One region of the Pseudoalteromonas sp. SWXJ133 genome, then DNA from elsewhere that is predicted to be linked to it. Evidence: predicted binding sites of a transcription regulator. Region 1 holds the regulator's gene; the other holds the start of a gene.
The links. Region 1 encodes FliA, which starts transcription of late flagellar genes. Its sites were predicted from a motif close to CTAAAGNTNNNNNNNNNNNNGCCGATA; they were not measured.

Region 1 (14,325 bases):
TTTACGCCGTAAGTTTCTTCTTCTAACTTAAACGTAACCCACTGTAAAATTTCATCATTATTATCCGCGTTTTTATTTGCTGACAGTAATTTATCTTGATTCATGCTATTACCCCGTAATGGTCATTACTTCTGACGGCTATCTAAGCCTTTCTCTAATAATATATTTAAATTATCAACGTCTATTAAAGCACACATTTTTTCTTTTATAACGCCTGCAAGCCATGGGCGCTTACTTTTATTTGTACGCCATTTTACATCTTCTTTACTCAATGTAATGTTATTTATCAACTTTTCAGCTAATAAGCCCCACTGGCTATCACCTAAGGTAATTAAATACTGATAATCTAAAGACGCCTCTAATTTATCATCATACTTTTCTGGCATTACCCAACGAGCAGTATCAACAACATTAAGCTTCTCTTCTCTGTTGAGCATAACGCCTTTAAACCATTTTGGCTTACCAAATAAATGATTTACTTCACCTAATTGATGTATACCGCCTAATGCTTTTAATGGTACAGCCAATGTTAAACCAGCGACTTCAAAAAATAATGCCTGAAATTCGCCGTCAAAATAGTCAGACTGACAATTGGTTGCAATCTGTGGTTCTGGCTTTTCTATAGCATTGCATATCGATTTTATTACTTCATCGTCAACAGCTTTTTTGGCTTCAATCATTGGTTCAGTTTCAACACTGAGTAAGTCTTGATCAAATATTTTTTCTGTGGCTTTTATTTGTTCTTTGGGCTTTAAATGAATGTGCGCGTGTTGTGAACTATCTGGAACTTGCTCAAGTAATTTTGCAATTGGCTCAAGGTTATCTACAGGCTCGTCTTCACATAACAAAGCCCCTAGATATTGCTTCATTACTTTTTCATTCGCAAATAATTGCTTACTCATTCATTAACCTTGTTCAATTAAATATTCTAGCAGTGCTTTATATGCGTATACACCACGCGAACGAGGACAATACTCTACAGGCACTTTTTGCGCAAAGCTTGCATCTCTAAATTTAGTATCTACCGGTATCACACCTGGCCAGACTTTATCACCATATGTACTTTGCAGTGTTTTATATGCTTCTAACGATGCTTTAGTACGTTTATCATACATAGTAGGGATTATAGTATATTGATAATCTTTCGCTTGAGAGGTTTGCATTAATTCCATAGTCCGCATCATTCTATCAAGCCCTTTAAGTGCTAAAAACTCCGTTTGCACAGGCACTAAAATTCGTTCGCTTGCTGCAAGCGCATTCACCATTAACACCCCTAAAACTGGGGGACAGTCTAAAATAGCATAGTCGTAATGTTCGCTTATTTTTGCAAGTGCTTTTTTTAATATTAATCCCATTCCTGTTTTATTACCCATGCTTCTATCAAGCGTGGCTATTGCCATAGTTGCGGGTAAAATATCTAGATTTTCAAGTGTTGATGGGCATAAAGCTTGAAGTATCTCTTCACTTTGCATACTTGTGCCACGCGCAAAAATATCATAAACACTCACTTCTAAATCCTCTGAATCGATGCCAAAGTAATAAGTGAGTGATGCATGAGGGTCTGTATCTATAAGCAACACACGCTTACCTTGCAAGGCTAAAATACCAGCAAGGCTCACTGCGGTCGTTGTTTTACCAACCCCCCCTTTTTGATTAGCGACAGTCCAAATCTTCACATTACATCCTAATTACTGTTCATTTCGCGTTGTTATGCGAATACCACCATGAGGCAAACGAATTATTTTTATTGTGTCGTCATCTGAAGGAAGTTCAACTTCAGGCGCTACCACTAGATGCTCACTTGCTTGTCCATCTTTGATGCTTTTTTTTTGTGGTAAACCATACTTAGAAAGTGCAATAACAACTTTACGATTCTCTGCTCGCCCTTGTTCTGTATCATTACTTACAAAAGGTGAATATTGACCATAACCTTCTATCGCCATTCTGGCAGAATTAATACCCAATGCTTCAAGCTCTACTAAAATTGACGTTGCTCTAGCTACCGAGAGTTCCCAATTTGAGCGAAACATTTCATTACGAATACTTTCATCATCAGTATAGCCACGTACTCTAATATAGTTATCTACTGGAGCAATAATATCTTTAACAATCTTTACAACTTGTTTTGCTCGAGAGTGAGCAACTGAGCTGCCACTTGAAAATAACATACCTGAGCTTAGCTCTATAATCAGCCAATCTTGATTAAGCTCTAAACTAGCTTCCCCATCACGAATTTCATCAATAAGCGCTGACTGTAATTTAGTTAATAAGCTGTCGAGAGGCTTTCCTAGATATTTTTGTTGTATGTTACTTGTATCACTTTGACCGTCGAGTAGCTCTGGGCCTTGTTCTTCTTTTAAAATACTTTCGCCGTAAAGAACTTCTTGTTCAGGTGTTACTCTATCAGTCAATATCCCATTACCATTAACGCCTTCACCTTGAGCAGAGTGCTGGCGGGCTGATTTATCAAAAACATGTTCGAGGGAGTCTGACAATATTTGAAATTGCTCTTCTTTGTTAATCGCTATTGCATACAGCACGACAAAAAAGGCAAACATAATGGTCATGTAATCGGCATACGATACAAGCCAACGTTCTGTATGCTGGTTTTTAGGGGCAGAATGGCGAAGTCGTCGGCGCAACATGTTTACTCGTCCACGAAATTAGGACGCTCTACGCGGTAGGCTTCAAGCTTTAATTCTATATTGACTGGGCTTTCGCCGATGCTTATTGCAATGATGCCTTCGGCAAGCATTTCATGGTAAAGCATTTTTTGCTCTACACGCTGCTTTAATTTATTTGCCATAGGTAAAAACAATAAATTAGCTAAACCAACACCGTAAATCGTCGCAATAAATGCAGTTGCAACGCCAGCACCAAGCATTTGCGGATCGGTAATGAACGACATTGCCTGTATTAAACCAAGCACGGCGCCTAAAATTCCAATAGTAGGGCTGTAGCCCCCCATTGCTTCATAAACACGAGCGGCTTCGAGTAAACGATCGCGCTCTAGCAGTAAATCTATTTCAAGAGTATCACGTAGTTTTTGCTCTGAGCAGCCATCGACAAGTAAGCTTAGACCTTTTGCAGCATAAGCATCTGAATTGGCTAACGCTTCATTTTCAAGCGCTAAGTAACCTTCTTGGCGCGCTTTATAAGACCATCGTTTAACTTGCTCTATTGCTTCTTCAATATCGTATTGTGGCGCGACAAAAACCCAAGAACTCATATTTAGCATTTTTTTAAATGTGCTAGCCGATGTTTGCAACATAACAGCGCCAAGCGTGCCGCCGAATACAATAATAAGCGCAGGGCCATTAAATAGGGCAGAAACAACGCCTCCTTCTAAAGAGTAACCTAGTCCTATTGCACCCAATGCCACAAATAGTCCGAATATTGAGAGCTTATCCACAACCCACCTCTCTCTTTATCCGTGCAGCAACATCACTAAGTGCTAAACTCTCACTTGAAAGCCCCGCATTAGCAATTGCTTGAGGCATTCCGTAAACAACACAACTCTTTTCATCTTGTGCCCAAATGGTTGCACCCATTTGTTTTAACATTCTCGCACCATCGCGTCCATCAGCCCCCATACCTGTTAGAACAATAGCAAGTACATCACCTTGATACGCTTTGGCTGCACTAGCAAAAGTAACATCTACGCTCGGTTTGTAGCTTATTCTCTCGCTATGATCCTCAAATACACGCAGTGTTCTATTTGCCCCGCGCCCTTCGACCATCATCTGCTGTCCACCAGGTGCTAAATAAGCAGTTCCAGGCTGTAAGCGATCACCTTGTTGTGCTTCTTTCACTTTTATCTGGCACAGGCCATTCAAACGTGCCGCAAATGCGGGTGTAAATGCTGCAGGCATATGCTGAATAAGTAAAATAGGGTGAGGAAAATTAGCTGGTAGTTGGGTCAATATAGTTTGTAGCGCAACAGGCCCACCTGTGGACGTACCAATAGCAACGAGTTGGTATTGTTTTCCACTTGCTCGCACTGTGGCTACATCCGAATGTATAAATGCAGCAGGTGCTGATCTTTGAAAACTTCTATCTGGTTGTTTTACAGGGGGCGTTGATGTATTCGTTCCTTGCGGAAGTGAGCTTGTTATCGCTCTAGTTGGTATTACTGACTTAGGTGGTGTTACAGGCCTAAATGTTCCTGCTAAACGTCTTCGCCCTATATCTTTCACTTTATTTTGCAAAAGCTTTATAGCGTCTTCATTATTACGGGCAATATCTTCAAATTTTTTCGGTAAAAAATCCATTGCTCCAGCATCAAGTGCATCAAAAGTTGCTGTTGCGCCATCACGTGTTAGTGATGAAAACATTAGGATAGGAGTTGGATTACTCGCCATTATTTCTTTAACTGCGCTAATGCCATCAAGCACTGGCATTTCGACATCCATGGTGATCATATCAGGACGTAATTGAGCTGCTTTCTCAACAGCTTCTCTGCCATTAACAGCAAAGCCTATAACTTGTATGTCGCTATCTTGCTCAAGGATTTCGCTTACTCTACGGCGAAAAAAACTTGAATCATCAACAACTAAAACTTTAACGGCCATTTAGCTCTCTTATTAAATTTATGCGTAGGTATATATTAAATATATACCTACTTTATTATTAGCCAGCGTAATGTTTTAACATGCTTGGAACATCTAAAATTAGTGCAATGCCACCGTCCGAAGTAATTGTAGCGCCAGCCATGCCTGGCGTACCTTGCAATAATGCATCGAGCGGTTTAATAACTACCTCTTCTTGACCAATTAATGAGTCAACAACAAAACCAACTTGCTGCGTACCAATTTGAACAATAACTACGTGGCCTTTTGCTTTTCGCTGCGAACGATCTGTGCCTTTAACTAACCAATGCTCTAAGTAAAACAACGGTATTGCTTTTTTACGCACTATAATTGTTAGTTGCCCATCAACCACATTTGTTTTTGTTAAATCTAAATTGAATATTTCACTAACACCAGCTAGTGGTAACGCAAATGTTTGTGCACCAACAATTACCATTAGGGTCGGCAATATAGCTAAAGTAAGTGGTACTTTTATTTCTAAAATAGTACCTACGCCTAACTCCGATTGAATACTTACAGAGCCATTTAGTTGGGTGATTTTAGTTTTCACCACATCCATTCCAACACCACGACCAGAAATATCAGAAATCTCTTCTTTAGTAGAAAAGCCTGGTGCAAAAATAAGGTTATAAGCATCAGTATCAGAAAGTCGACTCGCTTGGTCGTGATCGAGTACACCTTTACTAATTGCGATTTTTTTCAGTTTTTCAGCATCCATACCAGCACCATCATCTTTAATGGTTAGCAATATATGATCGCCCTCTTGGGATGCTGATAAAGTAACGTTACCTGTTCTAGGCTTACCTGCAGCCTCACGAACCGCTGGCATTTCAATACCATGATCAACTGAGTTCCTAACTAAATGCACAAGTGGATCAGCAAGAGCTTCAACTAAATTTTTATCTAAATCGGTTTCTTCACCTACAAGTTGTAAGTTGATATCTTTGTTTAAGCTGCGTGCTAAATCGCGTACTACGCGAGGGAAACGGCCAAATACCTTTTTAATTGGCTGCATTCGCGTTTGCATAACCGCGCCCTGAATATCAGCAGTCACTACATCTAAGTTCGATATTGCTTTACCCATCGCCTCGCTATCTGAACTAGTTGCTAAACTAACCAGACGATTTCGTACAAGTACTAATTCACCAACCATATTCATAATTTGGTCAAGTCGTTTTGTATCTACGCGAACTGTTGTTTCGGCTGCAGGCGGCGCTGTTTTTTTAGGTGCTGCTTTAATAACGGATTTTTCTGCCGGCTTAGAAGCAGGAACTTCCGCAGGTTCTGGTTTTTTTATAGGCATACTTGCTTTAGAAGCTGGTGCAGCAGGCAAAGTAGGCTGCTTTACAACGGGAGTACTCTCTATTGATTTAGGAGCAGTACCTTTACCGTGAAGTTCATCAAGGAGTGCTTCAAATTCGTCATCACTAATTTCATCATCTGATGAATTTAAGTTTGATTTAGCAGGTTCTGCTGGTAGTTTTACAGCGTTATTTTGCTTAGGCTCTTTAGTTGTAACATTACCAAAACTGCCAACACCGTGTAACTCATCTAGTAAGTTGTCAAATTCGTCATCTGTAATGTCACCATTAAAGTCACTACTTACTAGCGGTTTTTCAACAACAGGACCTTGGCCTTTACCGTGTAGTTCATCAAGTAAGTTTTCAAATTCATCCTCAGTGATTTCGTCTATGTCACCAGTACTAACTGAAGGAGTTCCGCTAAATAATTCATCAAATGCAAATGGATCATCGTCAGCTGCTGGCGTATCAACCACCTCATTTTGAGATTGCTCAACATCTGTTTGTGAAGATACTCCGTTCAGTTCAGCTTCTGTTGGAGGTAAGCCTAATATATGAAGGGTTTCAAGTAATTGAGGGTCTGCAGGTTCAGGCTTATCTCTATTTTGAATAGTTGCGAACATTTCATTAATAGTGTCGAGTGCTTGTAAAATAACATCCATTAATTCTGAATTAACCGTTCGCACGCCTTGACGTAATAAATCAAATACGTTTTCAGCACCATGACAAGCATCAACAAGCTCCGTCATTGCAAGAAAGCCTGCACCACCTTTAACAGTATGGAAGCCTCTAAATATAGCGTTTAATAATTCAGTATCTTCTGGATTATTTTCCAGTTCAACTAACTGTTCAGATAAAAGCTCTAGGATTTCTCCTGCCTCTACAAGAAAGTCTTGTAAAATATCTTCATCGACTTCAAACATGCAGTTACTCTCCTCTTAAAAGCCCAAGCTTGATAAAAGATCATCGACTTCATCTTGATCAGACACAACATCATTACGCGATTCTTTATCAATAATAGGGCCTTCTGGACCTGCTAAAGTTTGTGTAACAACTGGTTCTTCTATTTTTTGTTGTTCTATTATCTCAGCTGTGCTGTCATCTTGAGCAGCAAATGCTGTTAAAAGATGAAGTAAGCTTTCTTCTACTTCTCTAACAAGCTCAATAACGCGACGGATAACTTGCCCTGTTAAGTCTTGATAGTCTTGAGCCATTAATACATTAGTCATTAAGTTCTGTAGCTCATCCGTTTTATGATGAGAGTTATTCATAAACTTATCGATACTGTGACACAGCGATTTAAACTCACCGAGCTCAATCTCGCGGCTCATTAAACGATCCCATGTCGGTTTGATATGGGATATTTCATCGGCCAATTGTTGAGCTATAGGTAAACTAGCTTCAACGGCATCCATTGTTTTATTAGCGGCATTTTCTGTCATTTCTATAACATAATTAAGTCGCTTTTTAGCATCTGGAATAGCATCTGTAGTTAGATTAGCCAAACGAGTATCAAGCTCAAAGCCTTTTAGTGATTCGTGCAATTGACGAGTCAATTTTCCAACTTCAGCAAATAATTCAGAGTGTTCTTTAGACGCAGTCTCCAAAATTAATTGATTTGCTTTATCTTGTTCATCATTTTCTAAAAAAACAACGAGTTGACGAGCTTGTTCTAACGTTATTTGAGGCGCAGCAGGTGCTGGCATAAGCCTCTCCCTTATCATTTAGCCTAAACGTTCAAATACTTTTTCTAATTTAGTTTTTAATGTTCCAGCCGTGAATGGCTTAACAATATAACCATTAACACCGGCTTGCGCTGCTGCTATTATTTGTTCTTTTTTAGCTTCTGCTGTTACCATCAATACGGGAATATGTTTTAACTTATCATCCGCACGAATTGCTCTTAAAAGATCAATGCCTTGCATTCCTGGCATATTCCAATCGGTAACCACAAAATCGAACACCTGATTTTGTAACATAGGCAAAGCTGTAGAACCATCATCAGCTTCTTGAACGTTAGTGAAACCTAAATCACGTAACAAATTTTTTATAATTCTTCTCATTGTTGAAAAATCATCAACTACAAGAATTTTCATGTTTTTATCCAAAACATCCTCCAGTGAGGCCTTAACCTGTGTTTACTTACTACTAATTTATCCAGTCATTGATTTTAGCCTTGAGCTTAATCATCGCCTGACCATGTATCTGACTTACACGCGATTCACTTACATCGAGTATATGTCCTATTTCTTTTAAATTCATTTCATCGTTATAGTACAAAGAGAGCACCATTGCATCACGCTCCGGTAGTGACTTAATTGCACTTAGTAAAGATGCATTAAACCGCTCTTTTTTTACATTATTAAAAGGTCTATCTAGTGCAAAATCCTGGTCTATGGGAGTAATAACATCCTCATCTATGCCAAGGTCTTCAATACCTAATACTTTACTAGAATTTACATCACTTAAAATATGATGGTATTCATTAAGCGAAATTTCAAGTTTTTCAGCAACTTCTGTATTCGTTGGTTCACGATTAAGACTACTTTCGAGCCAAGTAATTGCCTCTGCAACCTGTCGGCTTTTTCGGTGTACTGAGCGAGGAGCCCAATCACCACGGCGCATTTCGTCAAGCATAGCTCCGCGAATACGAATACCTGCAAAGGTTTCAAAGCTTGCGCCCTTTGTCGCATCAAAGTTTTTTGAAGCTTCTATTAAACCTATCATCCCCGACTGAATTAAATCGTCAAGTTGAACGCTAGGAGGTAATCGAGCAATTAGATGGCACGCCACCTTTTTGACAAGTGATGCATGCTTCTCAACAATCACATTTAAATTTTGTGTTGATTGATATCCCATAGCTCTATTCACCAATGTTGTCATAATTAGCCGTTTACTAGCTTCTCAATGAAAAACTCTAAATGACCAGATGGTTGGTTTGGTATTGGCCATTTAACTGCTTTGGTTGCCAACGCTTTAAAAGCAAGAGCGGCTGGCGAATTTGGAAAAAGTTCTACAATCACTCTTTGACGACGCGTTGCTTTACGCATATTTTCATCATAAGGAACGGTGGCTACTAGCTCCATTGATACATCTAAAAAGCGATCTGTAACTTTAGAAAGCTTTGCAAACAATTCCGTGCCTTCTCGCATACTGCGGACCATATTGGCAACAATTTTGAACTTATAAACACCATGTTCACGACTTAATACTTTAATAAGTGCGTAAGCATCCGTTATCGATGTTGGTTCATCACACACGACAACCATTACATCTTGTGCCGCGCGTGAAAAGCTCAGTACCATGTCTGAAATACCAGCGGCTGTATCTACTATCAAAATATCAAATTCGGTATTCAATTCGCTAAATGCACGAATTAGCCCCGCATGCTCAGATGGTGACAGTTCAACCATACTTTGCGAACCCGATGTAGCGGGTACAATTTTAATACCTGCTGGGCCTTCAACTAAAATTTCGTCAAGCTCGCATTCACCAGACAAAACGTGTGATAAATTGCGCTCAACACGCAAACCAAGCATAACATCACAGTTTGCTAAACCTAAGTCGGCATCCAGTACTAACACTCTATTACCTTGCTGCCCTAATGCAATAGCGGTATTTAGAGAAACATTTGTTTTCCCTACTCCACCTTTACCACCGGTTACAGCAATAACTTTTACGCCATTGTTACTGTTCTGACTCATTTTTCGCAGGCCGCTTGCTTGATCTAATACTGTGTTAATCATACATCCCTACTGAACTTGACGCCACTGATTGATGCCTTGAATCTTGTGCTTTTATTCTTTTTAAATACAATTGCTCAGCCTTTTTTACTAGTTTTTCAGCATTTGCAACACGAATATCTTCTGGTACTCGTTGACCATTAGTAAGATACCCTATTGGAAGACGATTTTGAATCGCAATACTAATAATTTCACCTAAACTTAATGACTCATCTAACTTAGTGAAAATACAGCCGCTTAACTGTACTTTTTTAAAGTGGCGTACTGTTTCTTGTAGTACATTAATTTGTGCTGTGGCACTTAGTACCAGGTAGCTACGAATATCCACACGTTGGTTGCGCATTAACGTATTCAACTGCTCCGTTAAACGCAAATCTCGTTGACTCATACCTGCAGTATCAATTAATACTAGTCGTTTATTACGCAGATGATATAAAACTTCAGCTAGTTCATTAGCATCTTTAACTTGCTTTACACCACAACCAATAATACGGCCATAAGTTGCAAGCTGCTCATATGCACCAATTCTGTAAGTATCAGTGGTTATTAGAGCCACTTTATCAGCGCCATATTTTTGTGCGCCTAAAGCTGCAAGTTTAGCAACAGTCGTTGTTTTACCAACACCTGTTGGACCTACTAATGCATATACCCCACCTTGGCGAAGTATTTCATTATTAGTTGTTTGCATTTGATCCTCGACCATCGTTAACAATGCTTTCCAACCTTGTTGACGAGATACGTCATCAGGTACGAAACATGCCATTTGTTGCGCGACTTCTTTATCAATACCCATGCCGACTAAACGGTCAACCATACAAGCACGTGTAGGATCGCGTCGCGCCATATCTTGCTGCATTAAACCAGACACTTGATGTTCTAATAATTGACGAATTGCGTTCATTTCTTCACGCATGGTTGTCATTTCTTGGCTTTCATTATTTGGTTTTTGTTGAAGAGTCGTTACTGGGCTATCTAAATCATCAAAGTCGCGATCTAAATCATCAAAACCCAAACTATCTGCTTGAGTTTGTGGGCGAACTGGCGCTGCATTTTCAGGAGCAAACATATTTTTAATACGCGGCTGCGCAGCTGGTTCTTGATAGTTATCAGTAGTATCAATACCCGATTGTGAAAACATAGATGCAAGTTCAGGGGAACGTGGACGCGGCGACTGACGCTCTAGTAATGCTTGTAAGCTGTCAGCCACTTTTGCTTGAGGTTCAGGTTTGGCACGCTGAGGCTCTGGCTTTATAAAATTATGCATACTTTGCTGTGCTGCTTGAACACGAGGCTCAGCAGTACGTTGTGGTTGCGCTGCTTCTTTAGGGGCTGCTTTGTCATAATCAACTGCCGCTACAATTTCTACACCGTTAGCCAGCTTCTTATTTGACATAATAACCGCATCAACACCTAATTCATCTTTAACTTCTTTAAGTGCTGTGCGCATATCTTTAGCAAAAAAACGTTTTATTTTCATGATTCAACCCCTTTAAATTCTTATTGTTGGCCTACAGAGCTAACAATCTTGATCTGTCTTTCATCTGGTATCTCTTGATAAGACATCACTCTCAATCCTGGAATGGTGTACTTAACAAAACGAGATAACACAGTGCGTAACATTCCTGACGTTAGCAATATCGAAGGCTCTCCAGCCATTTCTTGGTTCTGATGCGCTTGCGTCAATGACACTTGAAGTCGCTCAGCAAGTCCTGGCTCTATACCGGCACCTTCGTCGCCTGCATTTTGCAATGACTGATGCAACATCTGTTCCAACTCAGGCGCCAAGGTTATGACAGGAATTTCTGATGACATGCCCACTGCATCTTGAACGATTAATCTTCGCAGTGAAATACGTACCGCAGCCGTTAGTACATCAGGGTCTTGGCTACGCGGACCATATTCAACAAGGGTTTGAACAATTGAGCGCATGTCGCGAATAGCCACCCCTTCATTCAATAAATTTTGCAGTACTTTTACAATTGCAGTTAATGGTAATACATCGGGTACTAATCCTTCCACTAAACGAGGGTGGCTTTTAGCAAGCATATCAAGCAGGTTTTGGACTTCTTCATGTCCTAGTAGCAACGCCGCACTGTTAGTTAATAACTGGCTAATATGGGTTGCAACTACCGTGGCAGAATCGACAACGGTGTAACCAAGTGATTGTGCTTCATCTTTTTGATCAGGCTTAATCCAAACTGCATCAAGGCCAAAAGCAGGGTCTTTAGTGTCGACTCCTTTAATTGGTCCAAACACTTGCCCAGGATTAATCGCTAGCTCGTCGCCATGTTTAAGCTCGCTTTCACCGGTTGAAACACCCATTAGTGTTATTCTGTATGCATTAGGGTCAAGCTCTAAATTATCGCGGATATGTACAGGTGGCACCAAAAAGCCAAGTTCTTGAGAAAGCTTTTTACGAACCCCTTTAATACGATTAAGTAACTCACCACCCTGTGATTGGTCAACTAAAGGAATTAATCTGTAACCTACCTCTAATCCAATTACATCAACCTGTTGAACGTCATCCCAACCAAGTTCTTTTTGCTCTTGTTTATTTGCAACACCCGTTGCAGCGCTTCCACCATTAGCTGCTTCCTCAGCCTCTGCAGCGGCGGCTTTTAATTTACTTTGCTGTGTGTAGTAAGCTAAATAGCCTAGTAACGCACCTAAACTTAAAAAAGCAAAGTGCGGCATGCCAGGCACTAACCCCATAATGATCAAAATACCAGAAGCAATAAAGAGTGATTTTTCATTACCAAGTTGTTTCTTGAATTGGTCACCCATATTGAGCGACTCATTTTGGCGTGTTACAACAATCGCTGTACCAATTGAAAGCAGTAAAGAAGGTAGCTGAGCAACTAAGCCATCACCAATAGTAAGTAAAGTATATACTTCCATGGCATCGCCAAAGCTCAAATTGTGCTGAATCATACCTACAAACAAACCACCAACAATATTGATGATCAATATAACAATACCTGCAATGGCATCGCCTTTTACAAATTTACTCGCACCATCCATTGAGCCATAAAAGTCGGCTTCTCGGGTTACTTCCTCGCGGCGATCACGCGCTTGCTCAGCACTTATAAAACCAGCATTTAAATCGGCGTCAATTGCCATTTGTTTACCCGGCATTGCATCAAGGGTGAAACGTGCAGATACCTCAGATATACGCCCAGCACCTTTAGTAATTACTACAAAGTTAATAATGATCAGAATTAAAAATACAACCAAACCAACAGCGTAGTTACCACCAATAACAACTGAGCCAAACGCTTCAATTACTTTACCAGCAGAATCACCACCATTATGACCTTCAAGTAATACAACTCGAGTACTGGCAACGTTGAGCGCTAAGCGCATAATCGTAGCGATTAGCAATACAGAGGGGAATATACCAAACTCGACCGGCTTCATCGTGTAAACAGTCACGAGTAAAACCACTAATGCGAGGGCAATATTAAACGAGAAAAGAATATCGAGTAAAAATGGCGGCAATGGTAAAATCACCATTCCTAAGGCAGCAAGTACAAGCAAAGGAGTACCGACCCCTTTGGCATAGTCTTTTTTGTCTCTGTTAAGTTGTTGTAATACCGCTTTAAAACTCATAATTCTACAATTTCAAAAAATTGACACTGCATTGAATTAGCAATAACTATTCCAAGTTACTAGGTTAACGATTTTAATATTTATAGGCATCTGGGATGGGTAGCTTATTGTTAAGCTTAGTTGGGCGTTTTCCGCGCCCTTTATTAAAGCGCTTAAGCTGAAATACATAGGCTAAAACTTGCGCTACAGCGGTGAATAACTGATCCGGTATTTGTTCGCCAACTTCAGCAGTATGATAAAGTGCTCGAGTCAGCATCGGGGATTCTAAAATAGGTACTTCATTCCCTATTGCTACTTTTCTAATTTGCATCGCCATTTCATCAATGCCCTTTGCAAGCACAATAGGCGCTCCTGCACGCTCTGTGTCATATTTTAATGCTACCGAATAGTGAGTTGGATTGGTAACAATAACATCAGCATCTGGGACGTCTTGCATCATGCGATTTTGTGACATTTGCCTTTGAGTCTGTCTTATACGCGCTTTTATTTGTGGATCACCTTCAGAGTTTTTATACTCATCTTTAACCTCTTGCATTGTCATTTTAAGTTGTTTGTTATGATTATAACTTTGAAATGGAGCATCAATTGCCGCAATAATAATTAAAGTGCACGAAAGACCCAAGAACATCCAAGCTAAAATTTCTAAGGCATGAATAATATTACCCGGTGCACTTTCTAAACTTAAGTGCAGTATTTCATCAAAAAAGGTATTAATTAGAAATATAGCGGAACTTGCAACTAAGCCAAACTTTAATAGTGACTTTACAAGCTCAACAGCCGCTTGCGGGCCAAACATTCGCTTAAAGCCTTTCATTGGCGACATTTTACTTGCTTTAGGCGCGGCTGCTTCCCAGCTAAAATTAAAACCACCTAACAAGGTATTACCTATAAACGCAGCTAAAACAATAATAAATACGAACATGGCCATAGGAAATATTAAAGCGTCCGCAACTTCTCCCCATACAGCAAACATTTTAGTAGTGTCAAAGGCTTCGTTACGATTCAAGTTAAGCGTACGGCCCATTACATTGTATAAACCTTTGCCAATTTCAGGTCCATACATCAAAAGCGATATAGCCGAAA
Region 2 (18,595 bases), on a different contig from region 1:
GCTGTTGACGAGCTGTGCGCGGAAGGTCCTGGCGACATACTGATATTTTTAAACGGTGAGCGTGAAATACGCGATACCGCTGATGCACTTAGCAAGCGTAATTTAAAACACACTGATGTATTACCACTTTACTCGCGCTTATCTAATGCAGAGCAAAACCGTATATTTGCGCCACATTCTCGTCGTCATATTATTTTATCGACCAACGTAGCCGAAACGTCACTAACCGTGCCGGGTATTCGTTATGTCATAGATCCAGGTACTGCGCGTATAAGCCGCTACAGTTATCGTACAAAAGTTCAGCGCCTGCCAATAGAACCTATATCGCAAGCAAGTGCTAATCAGCGTATGGGTCGTTGTGGACGTGTTGAAGCGGGTATTTGTATTCGCTTGTACTCTGAGGATGATTTTTTATCGCGCCCAGAGTTTACCGACCCTGAAATACTGCGTACTAATCTTGCCTCAGTTATTTTGCAAATGTTGGCACTCGGGCTTGGTGATATGGCGCAATTTCCGTTTGTGCAAGCACCAGATAGCCGTAATATAAGTGATGGTTTATCGTTATTAGAAGAACTACAAGCAGTAAAACCAGACAAACGTGATAGTAAAACGAGTTTAACCGCTTCAGGTAGAGAACTCAGCCGATTACCGGTTGACCCTCGTTTAGCTAAAATGGTGCTCACAGCTCACAAACTTGGCGCATTGCGTGAAGTGATTGTTATTGTGGCGGCGCTGTCGATTCAAGATCCACGCGAACGCCCGCAAGAAAAACGTGCTGCAGCCAATGAAAAACACGGTCGCTTTGACGACCCAGATTCAGACTTTATCGCTTTTTTGAACTTATGGAATTACCTAGAAGAGCAGCAAAGCGAGCTGACTAATGGCCAGTTTAGAAAGCTGTGTCAAAAAGATTTCCTAGCCTATATGCGCCTGCGTGAGTGGCAAGATATTGTTTATCAAATAAGTACTGTGTGTAACGAAATGGGTATGAAGGCAACCAGCCAAGCGGCTGATGGCGAACTTGTTCATAAAGCGTTATTAAGCGGAATGCTGAGCCATATTGGCTTTAAAGATGAGAAGCAAATATACAAAGGCGCACGTAATAGTCAGTTTCATATTTTTCCGGGTTCAGGTTTATTTAAAAAGAGCCCTAAATGGATTATGTCGGCAGAGCTGGTAGAAACCAGTAAATTATATGCCCGCACAAATGCAAAAATAGACATTAACTGGGTAGAACCATTAGCACAGCATTTAGTGAAACGCAGCTATACAGAGCCACACTGGGAGAAAAAGCCAGGTGCGGTAATCGCGTTTGAACAGCAAACTTTGTACGGCTTACTCGTTGTAAATAAACGCCGCTGTGTTTATAGCAATATTGACCCTAAAGTGAGCCGAGAGCTTTTTGTGCGCACCGCATTAGTTGAGCAAGAGCTGGGCTTAAATGAGAGCTTTTTAGCGTTTAACCGTGAGCTAATAGAAGATATTCAAGTTCTGGAAAATAAGTCGCGTCGTCGTGATATTTTAGTTGATGAGCAAACGTTATTTGAGTTTTACGATAAAAAAATACCCAAAGAAATTAATAACCGCGCTGCATTTTTAAAATGGTATAAAACACAAAAACAACAAAATAAACATTACTTACACATGACCCGTGAAGAGTTAATGCAACACGGCGCAAGTAATATCACTGAGTTTGACTACCCGGACACATGGCAACAAGACAATATTATATTACCGCTTGCTTATCATTTTGACCCAGGACAAGCGGTTGATGGTGTTGCGGTACAAATACCGGTAGCGCTGTTGAATCAAGTACAAGAGAGTGGTTTTGACTGGCACATACCTGCATTTAGACATGAGCTAATAAGTGGGCTTATAAAGTCATTGCCTAAATCGCTTCGCCGTAATTTTGTGCCAGCACCAAATTATGCAGATGCAGTACTTGCAGCTATTGAGCCAATGCAAGGTAGCTTAATTGATGCTTTAGCTACGCGCTTATTAAGAATGACAGGTGTGAGAGTTGATGCAGAAGCGTGGGATTTAACCGCGCTTGCACCGCATTTACGATTGCAGTTTGAAGTACGTGATGAACACGATAAGTTACTTGCTCGTGGACTTGATTTAGCCAAACTTAAAGCAGAGCTACAAGGTGAAGTAACCGAGACACTGTCTAAAGTAGCCGATAAAGGCATTGAAAAATCAGACCTAACACAATGGGACTTTGGTGAACTGCCAGCGTCATATGTTAAAAAACAAGGCCAATACGAAATAAAAGCATACCCTGCGCTGGTGGATAAAAAATCAGCCGCTGCAGTGGAGCTTTTTGATAGTGAAGCAAAAGCGCAGCAAGCACATCAACAAGGTTTGCGCCGTTTAGTACTGTTAAATGTGCCGTCGCCAATTAAGTACTTACAACAAAACTTACCGAATAAGGCCAAGCTGGGTTTGTACTTTAACCCATTTGGTAAAATTGCTGATTTAATTGATGACTGTATCGCCGCAGGTGTTGATAGCTTATTAGTGAAACACGGTGATATACGCGATGAAAAAGCATTTGAAACAGTAAAAGAGCAAATACGAGGTGAGCTCGGTGATGCCGTTGTATCGATTGCAACGCAAGTTGAGCAAGTATTAAGTATTGCGCACGCACTGCATAAAAAAATGAAAGAGCGCGTTGATTTAACCATGATAACTGCGCATGGCGATATAAAATCACAGCTTGAGTCACTTATATTTAAAGGTTTTGTGAGCGCGCATGGCGCAGATAAAATAACGGATTTAATTCGTTATTTAAAAGCGATTCAAAAACGTTTAGAGAAGCTGCCTGTGGATCCAAATCGTGATAGGTTATGCGTACTAGAGTTGGATAAAGTTGCTCAAGAGTACAAAAAAGTAGTTAATAAAACGCCTAAAGGCTTGCCTATTCCACAAGAAGTAACCGCTATTTTTTGGATGCAACAAGAGCTTAGAGTGTCGCTATTTGCTCAAACGCTTGGAACTCCTTACCCAATTTCGGCTAAGCGAGTACTTAATGCGATAAAAGAGATAGAATAAAGCTTGCATTTTCTATTAAGCTTAGTACCTTAATAGAAGGATTTATTTTTTTTTTGAAAAGGAAGCGACATCGTTATGTCCTCATCGATTGAACATAAAACAAAGCGACTTTTAGTGGTAGACGATGAGTATTTTAATTTTGAAATGCTTAAAGCAGCACTTGCGTCGAAGTTTGATGTTAGTTATGCAGATTCAGGGCAGAGCTGCCTTGCATCGGCAATTGCTAGCCCGCCAGATATAATTTTGCTTGATGTTTGTATGCCTGGTCTTGATGGTTATGATACATGTCGGATGCTTAAGCATACTCCTGAAACAAAAGATATTCCTGTCGTTATGGTATCGGGTCTAGAGTCTCCATCTGAAAAACAAGCAGGATTTGATGCTGGTTGCAACGCATATGTTGTAAAACCATTTTCAGTGGGCGTTTTATTAGAAGAAATTAACACAGTTGTTTAGAGGGAACTTATGTTTAACGATGATAAACGAAATTTTAGGCGTATGCAGGTAAATACGACTGCAAATTTAACGAGTATAGAGCCAGTAGCTGGCTTGAATTATACCGCAGAGTGTGTAGATTTAAGTGCAACGGGATTGTCACTGCATTTGGATGACTTGCTTGAACTAGACACTATCTTGTCTGTTGATATAGCATCTACTCATCCAAGCATTGAGCCGTTAAAGGCAACAGCAAAAGTAATACGTGCCAGCAAAGAAGATGATGGCACGGTAACCGCAGGACTTGAAATCATTCAGTTTAATTAGTTATACCAATCCGCAATAATACTTAATCAATTTGAGGGATTAAATCTGGCACTAACTGCGTTAAAAATCTCTTATATAGAACAACTAAATAACGAAATTTTTGCCTTGTTATTGACACGATTTTCTTTCCTCAAAGTAGAATACTTAATTAAGCGAATTGGTATTAAACTGAATGATTAGATATTAAAAAACCTTACAGATTAAGCCTTTTAAGTAAAAGCCTTCAGGGTAGCTGCCAGCAATTGGGTGATCGGCTGCCTGGTTTAATCGCTCCATTATAAGTAGGTCTTTACCTGCATCAAGTGCTGCATCGGCTACTACTTTTTGAAATAAGTTTTGTTCCATTAAACCAGAGCATGAGAACGTTAGTAATGTTCCACCTGGTTTTAGTATTTGCATGGCAATCATGTTGATATCTTTGTAACCACGACACGCACCGGTTAGCTGCGCTTTATTATCAGCAAACTTTGGTGGATCCATTACGATAGTATCAAACTGTCTACCTTCGTCGCGGTATTGGCGTAGTAACTTAAATACGTCCTGCTTAACAAAACTTACTTTATTTAAATCTAAGTTATTATGTTCAACATTACGTTTTGCTGTATCTAAAGCGGGTTGAGATACATCTACGTTAGTTACATGCTCACATCCACCACGCAGGGCGTACAACGAAAATGTACCTGTATAACTAAAACAGTTAAGTACCGTTTTACCCTTTGAGAAGCGCTCAAGTGCGGCGCGGCTATCGCGCTGGTCTAAATAAAAGCCCGTTTTATGTCCATCAATTATATCGACTTCAATTTTAAAACCGTTTTCCTCAATAAGTACCGGCTGTGTTGGTTCGTTACCCCAAAGAGCGCCTTTTATTGGCTCTAAGCCTTCTTTAGTGCGTACTTCTACGTCTGAGCGCTCGTATATGCTAGAACCCGGGAAAATAGACATCAACGCGCCAACAATCTCGCCTTTATGACGCTCGGCACCCGCACTTAGTAGCTGACACACTAACACATTATCAAACTTATCGATTGTAACGCCTGGTAAGTAATCAGATTCAGCAGCACATAATCGAAACCCTGTTAATCCGCCTTCTTCTATTACTTGGCTACGTGCTTCTAATGAGCGACGTAAACGGCGTTCAAAAAAGTTTTGATCGATTACTTCTTTTTCGTCAAAGCTCCAAACACGTGCGCGAATTTGTGAGTGAGGGCTGTAAGCAGCAGTTGCTAAAAACTTACCTTCGCTATCGTGAATCGTTACTGTGTCGCCTAATCCAGGTTTACCTTTAATTTTTTTGATGGCTTTTGAAAATAACCAAGGGTGTTTTCTTTTTAATGATTTATCGCGACCAGCTTGTAGGTAAACGGCAGATGACATAAGGCTTCTCAGTAGTAATAAATAAGTGCTGTATTTTAGTCAAGCAGCGAGCAACATACAATGAATGTTTTGCAAGGTGGGCATAAAGCACGGTAAAGTACGGATAATTTATCGATTCATTAGCTTTTGGAACCTAATAGTGCCCGACGCCGTTTTAAGCCCCGATTTAAAAATACTTAATTCACAATGTAGAGAGTTTATAGCCTCTTTAGTGCATGCCGATGTAGCTCACGATATTACCCATATAGAACGAGTGGTGCGCGTTGCAATACAGCTATGTAATGCGGAGCAGGCAAACATGTCAGTTGTATTACCTGCAGCGTGGATGCATGACTGTGTGGCGGTGGCTAAAAACCACCCTGATCGTGCAAAAGCCTCTACTATGGCAGCCGATAAGGCATTGGAATTTTTAAAATCTATTAATTATGACGAGTCACTTTTTGATGAGATTCATCATGCTATTGCGGCGCATAGCTTCAGCGCAAATATAAAAATTAAAACAGTTGAGGCGCAAATAGTACAAGATGCTGACAGAATGGATGCATTGGGCGCTATTGGGGTGAGTCGCTGTATGAAAGTAGGTGGATCAATTTCTCGGCTATTGTACAACCCAGAAGACCCTTTTTGTGTTGAACGCGAGGCTGATGATAAAACATACACGCTTGATCACTTTTTCATAAAGTTATTACATATTGCCGATAGCATGAATACGCCATCAGCTAAAGCAGAAGCGAATAGGCGTACAAGGTATATGCATGAATTTTTAGAGCAATTAAAGTCAGAAATAGGTGAGTAACGTGAATAATACAAGCATACCTAAATTATCTGGGATTGATCATTGCCATTTAAATGTTGATAACTTGGTTGATGCCGTTAAGTGGTATGAGCGTGTTTTAGGTTTTAGTGTAGTACCCGAGCTTGCCTTTTGGGATGAGGACGGACGCGGCCCTTTAACACTTGAAGATGCGAGTTCAACAACTCGTTTAGCACTTTTTGAAGGAGAGGGGCGTAGTAAAGGGATTGCATTTTTAGCCAGCGGGGATCAATTTATACAGTGGCTCAATCATTTTGAGAGTTTAAATATAAAAGTAGTTTTAGCAGATCATGGTGTAACGTTTTCTATGTACTTTAAAGATGAGAGTAGCAATAGCCATGAAGTTACGTCACATGACTATCGTTATATAAAGTCTTACTACCCAAATGTTGAGCTTGGCTCTCACAGCGCTAAAAAGAATTAGCTTTCTTGATTTGCATTTTTTATAGCAAGAATATCGTCTAAGTTTTTCACAAATAGTTCGATTAGAGCGGGATCAAAATGAAGTCCTGCTTGCTCTTGCATATGCAAAACTGTTTTCTCTACACTCCATGCCTCTTTATAAGGGCGTTTTGAAGTCAGAGCATCAAAAACGTCAGCAACGGCAACAATTCTTCCTTCGACGGATATATCCTCACCTTTTATACCATTTGGATAGCCTGAACCATCCCATTTTTCATGGTGTTCAATTGCAAGCGTATGCGCAAGTTGTAATAAAGGAGAAGATGAGTTTGCTAAAATTTGTGCACCAATTAGAGCATGCTTTTTCATATGCTCAAATTCTTCGTTGGTTAAGCGCCCTGGTTTTAATAAAATAGCATCGGGGATACCTATTTTCCCTACATCGTGCATTGGTGCCGCTTGGCGTAGTAATTCAGCTTGGTGTTCTGGCATCCCTAGCGCTAACGCTAATACTTTACTGTATTGACTCATGCGTACTATGTGCTCACCAGTGTCGGTATCTTTATATTCAGCAGCGCGGCCAAGACGTTGTACTAAATCTACATGTGCTTGTTTTAATTGCTCTGCTTGCACTAGCGACAAGTGAGTTTTAACTCTAGCTCTTACAATAGCAGGGCTTATTGGCTTAGTAATATAATCTACGGCACCTAACTCAAAACCTTTATATTCATCGCTTTCATCACCAAGTGCAGTTACAAAAATAATTGGGATGTGTGATGTTTTAGGGTTGCCTTTAACTATTTGACATACTTCAAAACCATTCATATCTGGCATCATTATGTCTAGTAAAATTAGCTTTGGTAGTTCTTTTTCAAGTAGTGCCAATGCGGCATCACCCGATTTAGCAAACGACATACGATATTGATTACCTAACACTTCGCGCATTACTTTTAGATTTGCAGGCTCATCGTCAACAATTAATACTCGTGGCCTATCTGTCGTAAAATCCATTAATTAATACTCATTGTTTGTTAGTTTTTCAAGTAAGGTTTCTAGTATTACGTGTGCTTTATCAAAATCAAATTCGTCAAAGGCTTCGGCTATAGCATTAACTTCATTTTTATAGATTGAAGGTATGCCGCGTTGCAGTTTTGCTAGTAGCTCATCATTTAATTCTGCATTTTGTGCATCTTGATAAAGCGTCTTACACAATGACTTAATTTCATCAATTGATAGCGTATCTGAACTACTATCTTCAGGCTTACTACTTGGCTTATCGCAAGTATTTGATGACAGCAGTTGTGAAATGACAAGTAACTCGCTTTTTATATCGTCTAAAGTACTAATAACTTTAGCGTCACTTTGCTTTCTTTCTAAATCGGTTAATAACTTCATTAATGTTATTAGGCCTAAGTTACCAGCAACACCTTTAAGTGTGTGAATGGTGCTATCGACATCTTTTATGTTTGATAATTTATCACTGAATAATGTTTCTAACCGTTTATTACTGTCACTAATAAATTTAGTAATCTCTGTAAGTTGCTTACACTTAGAACCCCAAAGGGCTAACCCTTTTTCAAAATCTATATGCTGCACTTTAGGATCGCTTTGCGATATAACTATTTCTTTTGCAATACCAAGACCAAGCACTTGTGCTATTTCTTGGTTTAGCTGATTTATATCGACGGGTTTGTTTGCAAAGCCATTCATGCCTGCTTTTTTAGCTGTAAGCTTATCTTGTTGTAATACACTGGCTGTGAGCGCGATAATTGGCGTGTATTTAATTTGTCTTTGGTTTTCTATTGCTCTTATTTTTTGTGTTGCCTCTATGCCATCACACAATGGCATATGTATATCCATTAAAATGACATCAAAGTCTTGTTCTTCAAATACTTTAATCGCTTCAAGTCCGTTAGATGCCTTGGTAACTGCATGCTGATCGCGTGATAGGAGTAAAGAAAGTAGTTCTGTATTTTGTTCTATATCGTCAACTACTAACACCCTAAGTGCAGGCAGTTGGGTGTGTAGACCATCAAAATGATCTATTTTAGTTTCGTCACCTAAAGTAAGAGGCAATGAAAAGTAAAAGCAGGTGCCTTTACCTAGTTCACTTACTAAGTTTATTGTTCCGCCCATAAGTTCTACAAGTTGTTTGCTTATGGTAGTACCAAGACCTGTACCACCAAAGCGGCGAGTAGTAGTACCATCGGCTTGTTCGAAAGGTTGAAATACTGCTTGAATACGATCTTTTGCAATACCAATACCGGTATCTTGCACTTCAAAAAACAGATGCTGATTTTGTGTTATACCAACGGTTACGGTAACAGAGCCTTTTTCGGTGAACTTAATAGCGTTACCAATTAGGTTGGTGAGTACTTGTCTGAGTCGATCTGGGTCGCCGTAGTACGTCGTACTTACAGATTCTTTAATATGGAGTTTAAGTTCTAAATCTTTCTTTTTAGCTTCTAACCAAAAAGTAGAGATAATACTGTCTATTACTGGTTTTAAACTAAAGTGCACTGGCTCAATGGTGAGCTTACCACGTTCTAGTTTCGCAGAATCGAGTATCTCATTTAACAATCTAAGTAATGAACGCGCTGCATTATTTACGATAACTAAATGCTTTTGCTGTTCTAGATCAAGTGGAGTGTCCATTAATAAGTCGCTGAAACCTATTATAGAATTCATAGGTGTGCGTATTTCATGGCTCATATTAGCCATAAAAGATTGCTTTGCATGAGCTGCTTCTTCAGCTTTAAATTTAGCTTGCTCTAGTTTTTCTTCATATTCCTTACGCTCAGTAATATCAACTAAAACACCATCAATCCACTTTGCTTGGCCTTGGGTATCAAAGTCGATGCTGCCTTTATCTAGGAGCCATAATATTTTACCATTTCTGTGGCGAATCCTGTATTCGATTGAATATTGACGTTTTTCTTCTACGGCTTTTGTGACGGCATCAACAATAGATTGCTGATCTGACTTTAAAATTAGATCGTTAAATTCAATGCAATGTTCAGTAAATTCATTGGGGTTATAACCCGTTAACTCATTGATACTTGGACTAATAAAAAGCATGGTCCAGTTATCATCAAACTTACATCTGAAGGCCACACCTGGCATGTTATTCATTAAAGATCGATACTTTTGTTCTTTTTCTTCAAGGTTCCTTTGCAAAGCTCGTTGCTCTGTTAAATCTGTAATAAAACCAACAAATAACGGGTTTTGGCCAGACTGATTTACCTGACCAATACCTAAACGAATAGGAAATAAATGCCCATCTTTGTGCTTTGCACAGACATCTCGATTTATACCTATTACTTTACCTAAATCAATATTATGCGCGTTTGAGAGGTAGCCATCATGGTATTTTGCAATGGAGTCATCCATCAGCATTTTCACGTTTAGGCCTTGTACTTCATTTTCGTACCAACCAAATATTTTAGTTGCTGATTCATTAAAGCTCAAAATAATACCTGTATGGTCGATTGTTACAATACCATCAATGGCTGTACCTAAAATTGCGTTTAAGCGAGACTCGTCAGCTGACTTCTCTTCAAGTAACATTCGGTAGCGAACCATGCCATTTATTACAGCAACAACGCTAGTGATTGCAATTGTTGCTGTTGCTACAGAAATAGCAACAAAAGTAAGGCCCGCATTAGCGTTTACATCATCGTAAATAAGTGGAGACGTTGCAACAAAACGTGTTGCAGCCATCCCCATGTAGTGCATACCTGCAACAGCTAAGCCTAAAATAGTTGCACTAATTAAATTATTTTGTACTGGTGTCAGATCTGAAAAAATACGTTCGAGATTAAAGCGACTGTATAAAGCAATAAAAGAGAGAAAAATAGCCACTATAATTGACAAACCAAACATGAGTGGATCGTATCGAAGAAGAGGGGCAAGCTCCATTGCTGCCATACCACTGTAATGCATAGTGCCAATACCAGCGCCAAGCAACACGGAACAAATTGATAATACTTTTAAGTTACCATTACTGTTTACAAGCATTGATACCGAATACTGGCAAGCAATTAACGCGGGCAAAAAAGACACGAGTGTAATAGTTGGATCATAACTAATGTTGGTACACAGTGAAAACGCGAGCATACCAATAAAATGCATGCTCCAAATACCGGCTGAAAAAACAATAGCAGCTGTTATATTTGCTAAACGTTGATAACCAGGAAACTTAGTTTTTTTTGCTAAATCAATGAGGCGGGTAGTAAAAAAAGCTGCAAAAATAGCTATCAACACAGACATGGAAACTAAAACAGGATCATAAACGCCATTAATAATTAAGCTTGGGTCTTGGTCAGTAATAAAAAAAGCTGATAACATAATGGCTCAAAATATAGTCTTTATTGAATAAGTTTAATCTAATTTACTAGTAAATAAACAATTATTTCATTGAACCACTATGAAAAACACTTTTATAACTATATGTTATCTTTTGTTTAGCAAGTAGTATTTCTTTAGTCGTTGTTTTTTATTTTAATATGGTGTTATTACAATACTAAAATATATTAATGTGTCTTTGTTTTAGTATATGTAGGGCTAAATTGTATTAAAGTAGTGGGTTAGTGAGTTTATTGTGGCTAATAGCTTTTTAGCAACTTTATCTTAATTGCAAAGTGGATAATTTTTATCTGCACTAAAATAGTTTATGAGAAATTAAGTGTTTGAATATCAGTTAAAGAAAAGTGTTAGACGAAAAACAGTTGCTATAAAAGTACATAAACGAAAGGTGACCGTGTATGCACCAAACTTTGTCGCAAAAAAGCAAATTGATACTTGGTTATTTGATAAGCAAAAGTGGGTTGCAGAGCAATTAAAAAAACAATTTTTAATTGAGGACACTAAGCAATATCCTTTTGAATCTAAAAAAATCAGTGTTTTTTCAGAAACTATTTATTTGAAACTGGACTCAGGCCAAGATTCCAAAGTAACCCCGTATGATGACCACTTACTTATTACAATATCTCCTCGAGTTAAAAACACTTATCAAAAGTATCGACAGTTATTAGAGAGTTATCTTAAAGAGCAGCTTATTGCATACATAGAGATGCGTTTAGCGTATTTCTGTACTCAAATGGGTGAAGAGTTACCAAATGATTTAAAAATAGCTGTTTATAAACGAAAGTGGGGGAGTTGTAATAGCAAGCGAGAACTCACTTTTAATTTACATCTTATAGGTGCTCCTTACCACGCTATAGATTATGTGATTGTTCATGAGCTTGCCCACTTAAAGTATTTAAATCATAGCAAAGCTTTTTGGCAGCGAGTAGAGGCGTTTTTCCCCGATTACAAAACATCATCTAATTGGTTAAAACAAAATGGTATGAGTTTACAATGGGTGTTTTGATGTTACTGAATATAGGAATATAGGAATATAGGAATATAGGAATATAGGAATATAGGAATATAGGAATATAGGAATATAGGAATATAGGAATATAGGAATATAGGAATATAGGAATATAGGAATATAGGAATATAGGAATGCTAGAGAAGTGGTGGAGGGAGCTGGATTCGAACCAGCGAAGGCTGAGCCGTCAGATTTACAGTCTGATCCCTTTGGCCGCTCGGGAACCCCTCCACACTAATTTTATTGCATTTGGCCCCACTTAACTTAGCGGTAAGAAAAGTGGTGGAGGGAGCTGGATTCGAACCAGCGAAGGCTGAGCCGTCAGATTTACAGTCTGATCCCTTTGGCCGCTCGGGAACCCCTCCAATGCAACGGCGCTGATAATAGCAAATTGCGTATTTAAGTAAAGAAAAAAGCTAAAGAAAATTGAAATAAAGCCGATAAATATCTATCAGTTACCACAATCGGCTAAAGACTATGCAAATAGATGATTTGTTAATCACAGAGAGTCAGTTAAACAGTAGACTCAATAATAGTGTGCATGAAAATCGTCGTGGCGAATTTGCACTATTATTAGCGATGCTGTCACATGACGCACTCGACTTTAGTCAATTTCATTTACCAAAAACTGAAATAGATAATTTAGTTATAGAAGAAGAGGCATTAAGAAAGCAATTTGGTGCAGGTCCAAAGCAACTTTTGGCCCCTGATGAATATAATATGTTGATTGGACAATTTAATGCATCATTTATATCTCAAGAAGGAGCGCGCTGTGGTATGGCAAGTATTAAGCTAAGACAATGCTTAAGCCCTGAACCACTTGCGATTAGAAATGATGATAAGCATATTTCACTTAATATAATAGATAATTGTGAGCTTGCTGTCAGAAGAAGAATTAAAAGCGAGCAAACGCAACTAGCTAACCTTCCTATAGATACAGCTGCTTTTTACGACAGCCTTAATAATGATGCATTACATCAACCACTTCAGCTCATTGCGGTGTGATATATGATTGTAATAATCATCAGTTAATATATGCTTCATAACGGGTCTGCTTTATATATATTGCTAATAATTGATTTAATGAAAAAAAAGCATCCAAAAATTAAATGCAATTGCTATAATGGCGTCAAATGGTATGACATGAAATGCCATTATCATTAAACCAAGGTAATTAGGAACGTAATGAAGAAAACATTCACGCTAAATCACGAGAAAATCAAATACCCTCGTATGGTTGATGCTGCAAAGCACGAAGTGAAAAAATATTTGAAAAGAGAGCGTAATAAAACGCTACCTGAAGATGCTGACTATTGGGCATTTGACTGTAAGTTTGGTAACACAGCTGAAGATGCGCAAGTTGTGCACGTTGCTGAATTAAGTAACCAAATTGGCGAGATTGAAAAGCAAGGTTTGACCTCTTTCTATGTAGAGATTTTAGCTCGACCTGCTCAACGTCAACAGTTAGATTTAGATGATGACGAATAACACATAATTTAATTAAGTGTTTGAAGTTTTAAAATGAGCCCAAGTGGCTCATTTTTTGTTTTTATATCTTAAAAATTTGCAATAAATCATTTTTATTGGCTAGTTTAGTAGAACTAGCTATTGCTAACATTTGCATAACAAAATGGGGTGTTATAGGGTGTATTTAATTAAAAAAATAAAACAGTTGTACTATGCCGATAAATTACTCTGACCATCAATTAAAATTAAGCTTAAAGAACTCTAAAGTACTTGTAGTTGACGATCAGTTATTAAGCTTAATTGTATTAAAAAAAATATTATCTGAGCATTTTAATGTTATAACCGCTGGAAGTGGTGAAGAGGCGATTGAAATTTGTAATGTAGACGTACCCGATATAGTACTGCTCGATATTAATATGGGTGGAATGAGCGGTATTGAAACATGCCTAAAATTAAAAAATAATACTGAGACACAAGATACCCCGGTTATTTTTGTTACATCATTTGAAAATGAAGAAGAAGAGTGTTGGGAAGCCGGAGCTGTTGATTTTATTAAAAAGCCTATTAAGACAGAAACTTTATTTAGAAGAGTTCGTGCGCATATAACGTTAAAATTACAGCACGACTTATTAAATCAAAAAGTATTTCTAGATGATTTAACACAAGTGTTTAATCGTCGTTATTTTGATGCGCATTTTAATAAAATGGAACGAAGCGCCTTGCGAGAAAAGGTCGACTATGCGCTCTTACTCATCGATATAGATTACTTTAAGCAATACAACGATATTTATGGTCATGTGCAAGGTGATAAGGTGTTAAACCTTGTCGCACAAACTATTACAAATAGTTTGCAAAGACCAGCCGATTTTGTAGCTCGTTATGGCGGCGAAGAGTTTGTGGTTGTTCTGCCTCATACAAGCACTGAAGGTGCTATTTGTGTTGCTGATAAAATCAAAAAAAATATAATTGATTTAAAAATCCTTCATGAATATTCAGAGTACGGGTTTGTTACCATTAGTATTGGCGGTTCCACGTTACAACCTTACGAAAGTAATAAAAATACTTTGCAAATTGCAGACGAAAAAATGTATGAGTCCAAAATGCAAGGTCGTAACCAAGTGTGTTTTTAAGCTTAGCGAGCCAATAAGACTTGTTGATACTTAAAAACACCTTATAGGTGATAAATAATCAAATAAAATTATTACACGCTATGACATTTTTTGTACTTTTTATTGCTACCGCATGGGCAGTCATCATTTCTGCCCACTTTAATATCTTCAACAGGATATATAATGCCATCTAAATAACGCCATTGAGTATTTTCTTTAATAAACTGCGATTTTTCGTGAAGTTCACAAAATAAGTTTTGACAAAAATATTGGGCTTTAAATTCTACATTGCCAGTATCGTCATCATGGCTTGACCCAATTACATCAAGATTTATAAATCGACAGCTGTTAGCAAAATCATTGATTTCTTTAACCGGATTTTCAGCTTGTTTTTCCTTTGCGTAGGTTTGATAAACATATTCTGCATTTTTAATAACATAAGCACTGAATCGTGAGCGCATAAGTTGTTCAGGAGAGTTAGCTTGCTTAACAGATAAATGAAGCGGCTCGCAGCAATCGGCATAATTGTGCCCACTGCTGCAAAAACATAATGTGGTATTGAGTGAAGTCATAATAATAATACAAAGTCTAAAACATCAGTTTAACAAGCTTATTGGGCGAGTGATATCTCTGTTGTTTGAGACTTTTTAGTAAAACAGTATAGTTTTGTATTCGTTTTACTTAAATCGAACGATAAATTAGTCAGTAGTTGGTTATTAACTATATCGGTCCAGGTAATTACCGCTGCAAAGTTTCCGTTATGTAATGCAGAATTTAATACATACTCTAAATTTACTAGGTGCTTCTGTCTAATAACAAGTAATTTACTTGTATCAATAGAGCATGAGTCAAGTAAAGCTTTGCTCGGTACATGATCTGGAGCAATTAGTAACGTCCATGCATTAGAGCGATTGTATTGGTGTAATACTTTTAAAAGCTCAAAGGTCGCTGAAATTTCATCTTCAATTTGAATCAAATTCACGCAATCGCTTTGCTCATCTTGTTGGTAACTTTTAACTGTTCTTACGGTAATAGGCTGTAACATAATTTCACTCACTGGGTTTTTATACAGTATTTATATACAGTAGTTTATACAGTGCTTTCGTGCAAGCCTTTTATGCTATTTATTTGTACAGTTATTCAGCTTTTGATCATTGTTTTTATTTTTTAATTTATAATTCGTTATTAATCAGCTTGTTATAGGGTTGTTTTTGAGAGGGTATTTTCAAAATAAATTATTGAGTAATTTCTTCATTTTGAGATTTTATACTGTATAGGATTATCTTTGTAACCATATACAGTACTTCTACCATAGTTAGCTTATGTGTTTTCACTCGTGCGAGGGATCATATGAGAAAACTGGAGTTGGTGGATTTGTTCGTACAAACTTGCTGCATAACATTGAGCATCTTTAAATCGCTTAGTTTCGATATGTTTGCGTATATCTGTAACCGCTGCTGCGGCAGGTGCGTACCCTTGGCTACTTGCTAAGCTTAACCAAGCTACAGCATGAAATACACTTTGTGGCACGCCTTCACCTTTCACAAAAAATAAACCTAAATAAAACTGTGCTCTATGGTTTCCTGCCATTGCAGCAAGTCGCATCCATTTTGCAGCCAATGGAGCTTGATTATTTTTTAAATAATATAGGGCTTTATTTAAAATACTTTGCTCATCTTTTTTATTATCAACGGGCACAGAGGTATTTTCTGGTTGAGTAACAAAACCTAAAATATTATCTAGCTGTTGCTCTAAGTCTTGCTCACAAGGTGTTGTTTTAAGCATATGGGTTCATTTATTATTTTAACTGCTTTAATAGTTTAGTACAAAGCAAGGTGGAATGTCCTGTAAAAGTTAATTTTTGTGCTAAAATTCCGCCACTTTTTACTATCACAAGTTTATTATGTTCGAAGCCTTATTTAAACTGAGCGAAAATAATTCAACAGTTAAACGCGAATGCGTTGCTGGTCTAACTACCTTTATAACTATGGTATACATTGTATTTGTAAACCCGGCTATGCTTGCAGAGGCAGGGATGGATCAAGGGGCTGCATTTGTAGCGACATGTATAGCAGCTGCGATAGGCTGTTTTATAATGGGTTTATGGGCTAATTATCCATTAGCATTAGCGCCTGGTATGGGACTAAATGCCTTTTTTACTTATGGTGTCGTATTAGGAATGGGTTATACCTGGCAAGCCGCGCTAGGGGCTGTATTTATGTCGGGTTGTATATTTTTGTTTTTAAGCTTATTTAAAGTCAGAGAGTGGATTATTAATGCCATACCTCTGGTGCTTAAGCGAGCAATCGCAACGGGTATAGGTGCTTTTTTAGCATTAATTGCGCTTAAAAATGCAGGTATTATTGTCTCAAGCCCGGCAACATTAGTGCAGTTGGGCGATATTACTTCTCCTGGACCGTTATTGGCTATATTAAGTTTTTTTGTAATTGCAGCGCTTTTATACCGCGATTTTAAAAGTGGCGTGCTTATTAGTATTCTATTAGTGACTGGCATTGCTTTAAGTTTGGGGCTTGTTGAATATCACGGTGTTATGGCTATGCCACCATCAATAATACCTACTTTTATGCAGCTAGATTTTGCAGCCGCTTTTGATATATCAATGATGAGTGTTATTTTTGCTTTCTTGTTTGTCGATCTTTTTGATACTTCAGGTACATTAGTTGCGGTAACTCAAAAAGCAGGTTTAGCTGATGAAAAAGGTAACATGCCTCGTTTAGGGCGCGCATTAAGTGCTGACAGTTCAGCAACTATTGCAGGTGCGATGTTAGACGACTACATCGTATATAGAATCGGTTGCTGGCGTATCTGTTGGTGGACGTACTGGCTTAACGGCTGTGGTTGTAGGTATTTGCTTTTTACTAATGATGTTTTTTGCACCGCTTGCACAAATGGTACCCGCTTATGCTACGGCAGGTGCTATTTTATATGTCGCCGTACTGATGCTGCAAAATTTAAAGTTTGTAAACTGGGATGATATGACCGATGCAATTCCTGTCACTGTGGTACTACTAATGACACCATTAACGTTTTCGATTGCGCACGGTATTGCACTTGGTTTCATATCTTATACGGCGGTTAAAGTCTTGTGCGGTAAGCAAGATCAAGTCAGTATTAGTGTTTGGATATTAACAGCCTTGTTTGTTTTCAAGTTTGCATTTTTGTCTTAATGGCTAACAAAAAATACAAAAAAAGCCTGCATGAATTTTAATTCGTGCAGGCTTTTTTAATACTTATTTTTTAGTAAAAAAACGCTACCATTTCTTTTTAGGAGCAAACAGTATGTCTAAGTCGTCTTGCTCTTCTTCTGTTTTCTTTTTAAGTGCGCTTGCATTAGAGGCTCTGAGATCAACACTTATAGCTTCTAAGTAACCTTCTATTTCTTGATACTTAGATGTTATATATTCATCAGAGTAAGTGACTGCATTAAGCGTTGCGCGTGCTTTTTCAAAATATTGCCTAGCAGAACCAACCATACTTGCTGAGCGAGCAGATAGACCTCGTTTTATTTGATTTTCAATATTAATTCGTAGTTGAAGTTTTTCGAGACGCTTATCTTCAACTATAAAAATTTGGCTATCTACACGACCTTTATTATGTTCTGAGCGAAGAATAGCGCGTAATCTTTTAATGCCTTGAATTAAACTTACCAGCTGCTTGTCATTATTAGGCAAAGATAGAACTTCGTTATTACTACTTTGTACAGGGTTAGATAAATGTGTTTTTGCTTCGCTAAGACGGCTCTTTAATGCTTTAGAATTTGGCGAATTGATAACCATAGTGTTGAGTGCTTCATAAATACGGCGTTGTAATGCGCGCACTATGTTTTCAGATAGTGGTATGTTTACACTATTCATTAGTGCTTCTTCGGTTTCATCAAGTATAGCTTTTTGTTTTGTTAGTTCTTTACGACGTTCAGCTTCTTGTTTTTCTTTATATTGCTGTACAGCACTTACCCAAAGTGCAATCACAATCAATGCAACTATAAGCACTATTATAATAGAAACGATCATGGTGTAATTCTCAGATGTATAACCTAATTTTTTAATCTTACATTAAATATACGTTAACAGGGTAGCTTTGCGCTGATTAACTTAAAAAATATGCTAAAAATTGATAGATTAAGTATTTTATAAACTTCAGTAAGCCTGAGAACTTATAAACTTTAGCGGGATAATCATCGCTACCTGAAGCATATTTATTATGCTAGCCTTGAGCTCT

Region 2: a site for FliA is predicted at 12,197-12,223, ahead of I6F40_RS11965 (VC2046/SO_2500 family protein). Genes of this name have one in related genera too.

Annotation. Positions count from the first base shown of each region.
Region 1 covers NZ_JADYXJ010000010.1:45,250-59,574, reverse strand. The annotation lists gene I6F40_RS09730 (chemotaxis protein CheW) at 1-104, opposite strand, end outside; gene I6F40_RS09725 (chemotaxis protein CheW) at 126-902, opposite strand; gene I6F40_RS09720 (ParA family protein) at 906-1,676, opposite strand; gene I6F40_RS09715 (flagellar motor protein MotB) at 1,689-2,645, opposite strand; gene I6F40_RS09710 (flagellar motor protein) at 2,648-3,412, opposite strand; gene I6F40_RS09705 (protein-glutamate methylesterase/protein-glutamine glutaminase) at 3,405-4,571, opposite strand; gene I6F40_RS09700 (chemotaxis protein CheA) at 4,630-6,813, opposite strand; gene I6F40_RS09695 (protein phosphatase CheZ) at 6,829-7,596, opposite strand; gene cheY (chemotaxis response regulator CheY) at 7,615-7,998, opposite strand; gene I6F40_RS09685 (RNA polymerase sigma factor FliA) at 8,039-8,749, opposite strand; gene I6F40_RS09680 (MinD/ParA family ATP-binding protein) at 8,776-9,636, opposite strand; gene flhF (flagellar biosynthesis protein FlhF) at 9,629-11,110, opposite strand; gene flhA (flagellar biosynthesis protein FlhA) at 11,131-13,242, opposite strand; gene flhB (flagellar biosynthesis protein FlhB) at 13,316-14,325, opposite strand, start outside.
Region 2 covers NZ_JADYXJ010000014.1:65,504-84,098, forward strand. The annotation lists gene hrpA (ATP-dependent RNA helicase HrpA) at 1-3,054, shown strand, start outside; gene I6F40_RS11915 (response regulator) at 3,130-3,510, shown strand; gene I6F40_RS11920 (PilZ domain-containing protein) at 3,520-3,816, shown strand; gene I6F40_RS11925 (class I SAM-dependent methyltransferase) at 4,000-5,190, opposite strand; gene I6F40_RS11930 (HD domain-containing protein) at 5,255-5,986, shown strand; gene I6F40_RS11935 (VOC family protein) at 5,988-6,428, shown strand; gene I6F40_RS11940 (response regulator) at 6,425-7,417, opposite strand; gene I6F40_RS11945 (MHYT domain-containing protein) at 7,421-10,753, opposite strand; gene I6F40_RS11950 (M48 family metallopeptidase) at 11,091-11,777, shown strand; tRNA gene I6F40_RS11955 (tRNA-Tyr) at 11,927-12,011, opposite strand; tRNA gene I6F40_RS11960 (tRNA-Tyr) at 12,061-12,145, opposite strand; gene I6F40_RS11965 (VC2046/SO_2500 family protein) at 12,258-12,785, shown strand; gene I6F40_RS11970 (DUF6172 family protein) at 12,966-13,268, shown strand; gene I6F40_RS11975 (GGDEF domain-containing response regulator) at 13,460-14,377, shown strand; gene I6F40_RS11980 (YchJ family protein) at 14,449-14,928, opposite strand; gene I6F40_RS11985 (SulA-like leucine-rich domain-containing protein) at 14,967-15,401, opposite strand; gene I6F40_RS11990 (tetratricopeptide repeat protein) at 15,677-16,141, opposite strand; partial or broken gene I6F40_RS11995 (NCS2 family permease) at 16,260-17,544, shown strand; gene I6F40_RS12000 (hypothetical protein) at 17,629-18,387, opposite strand.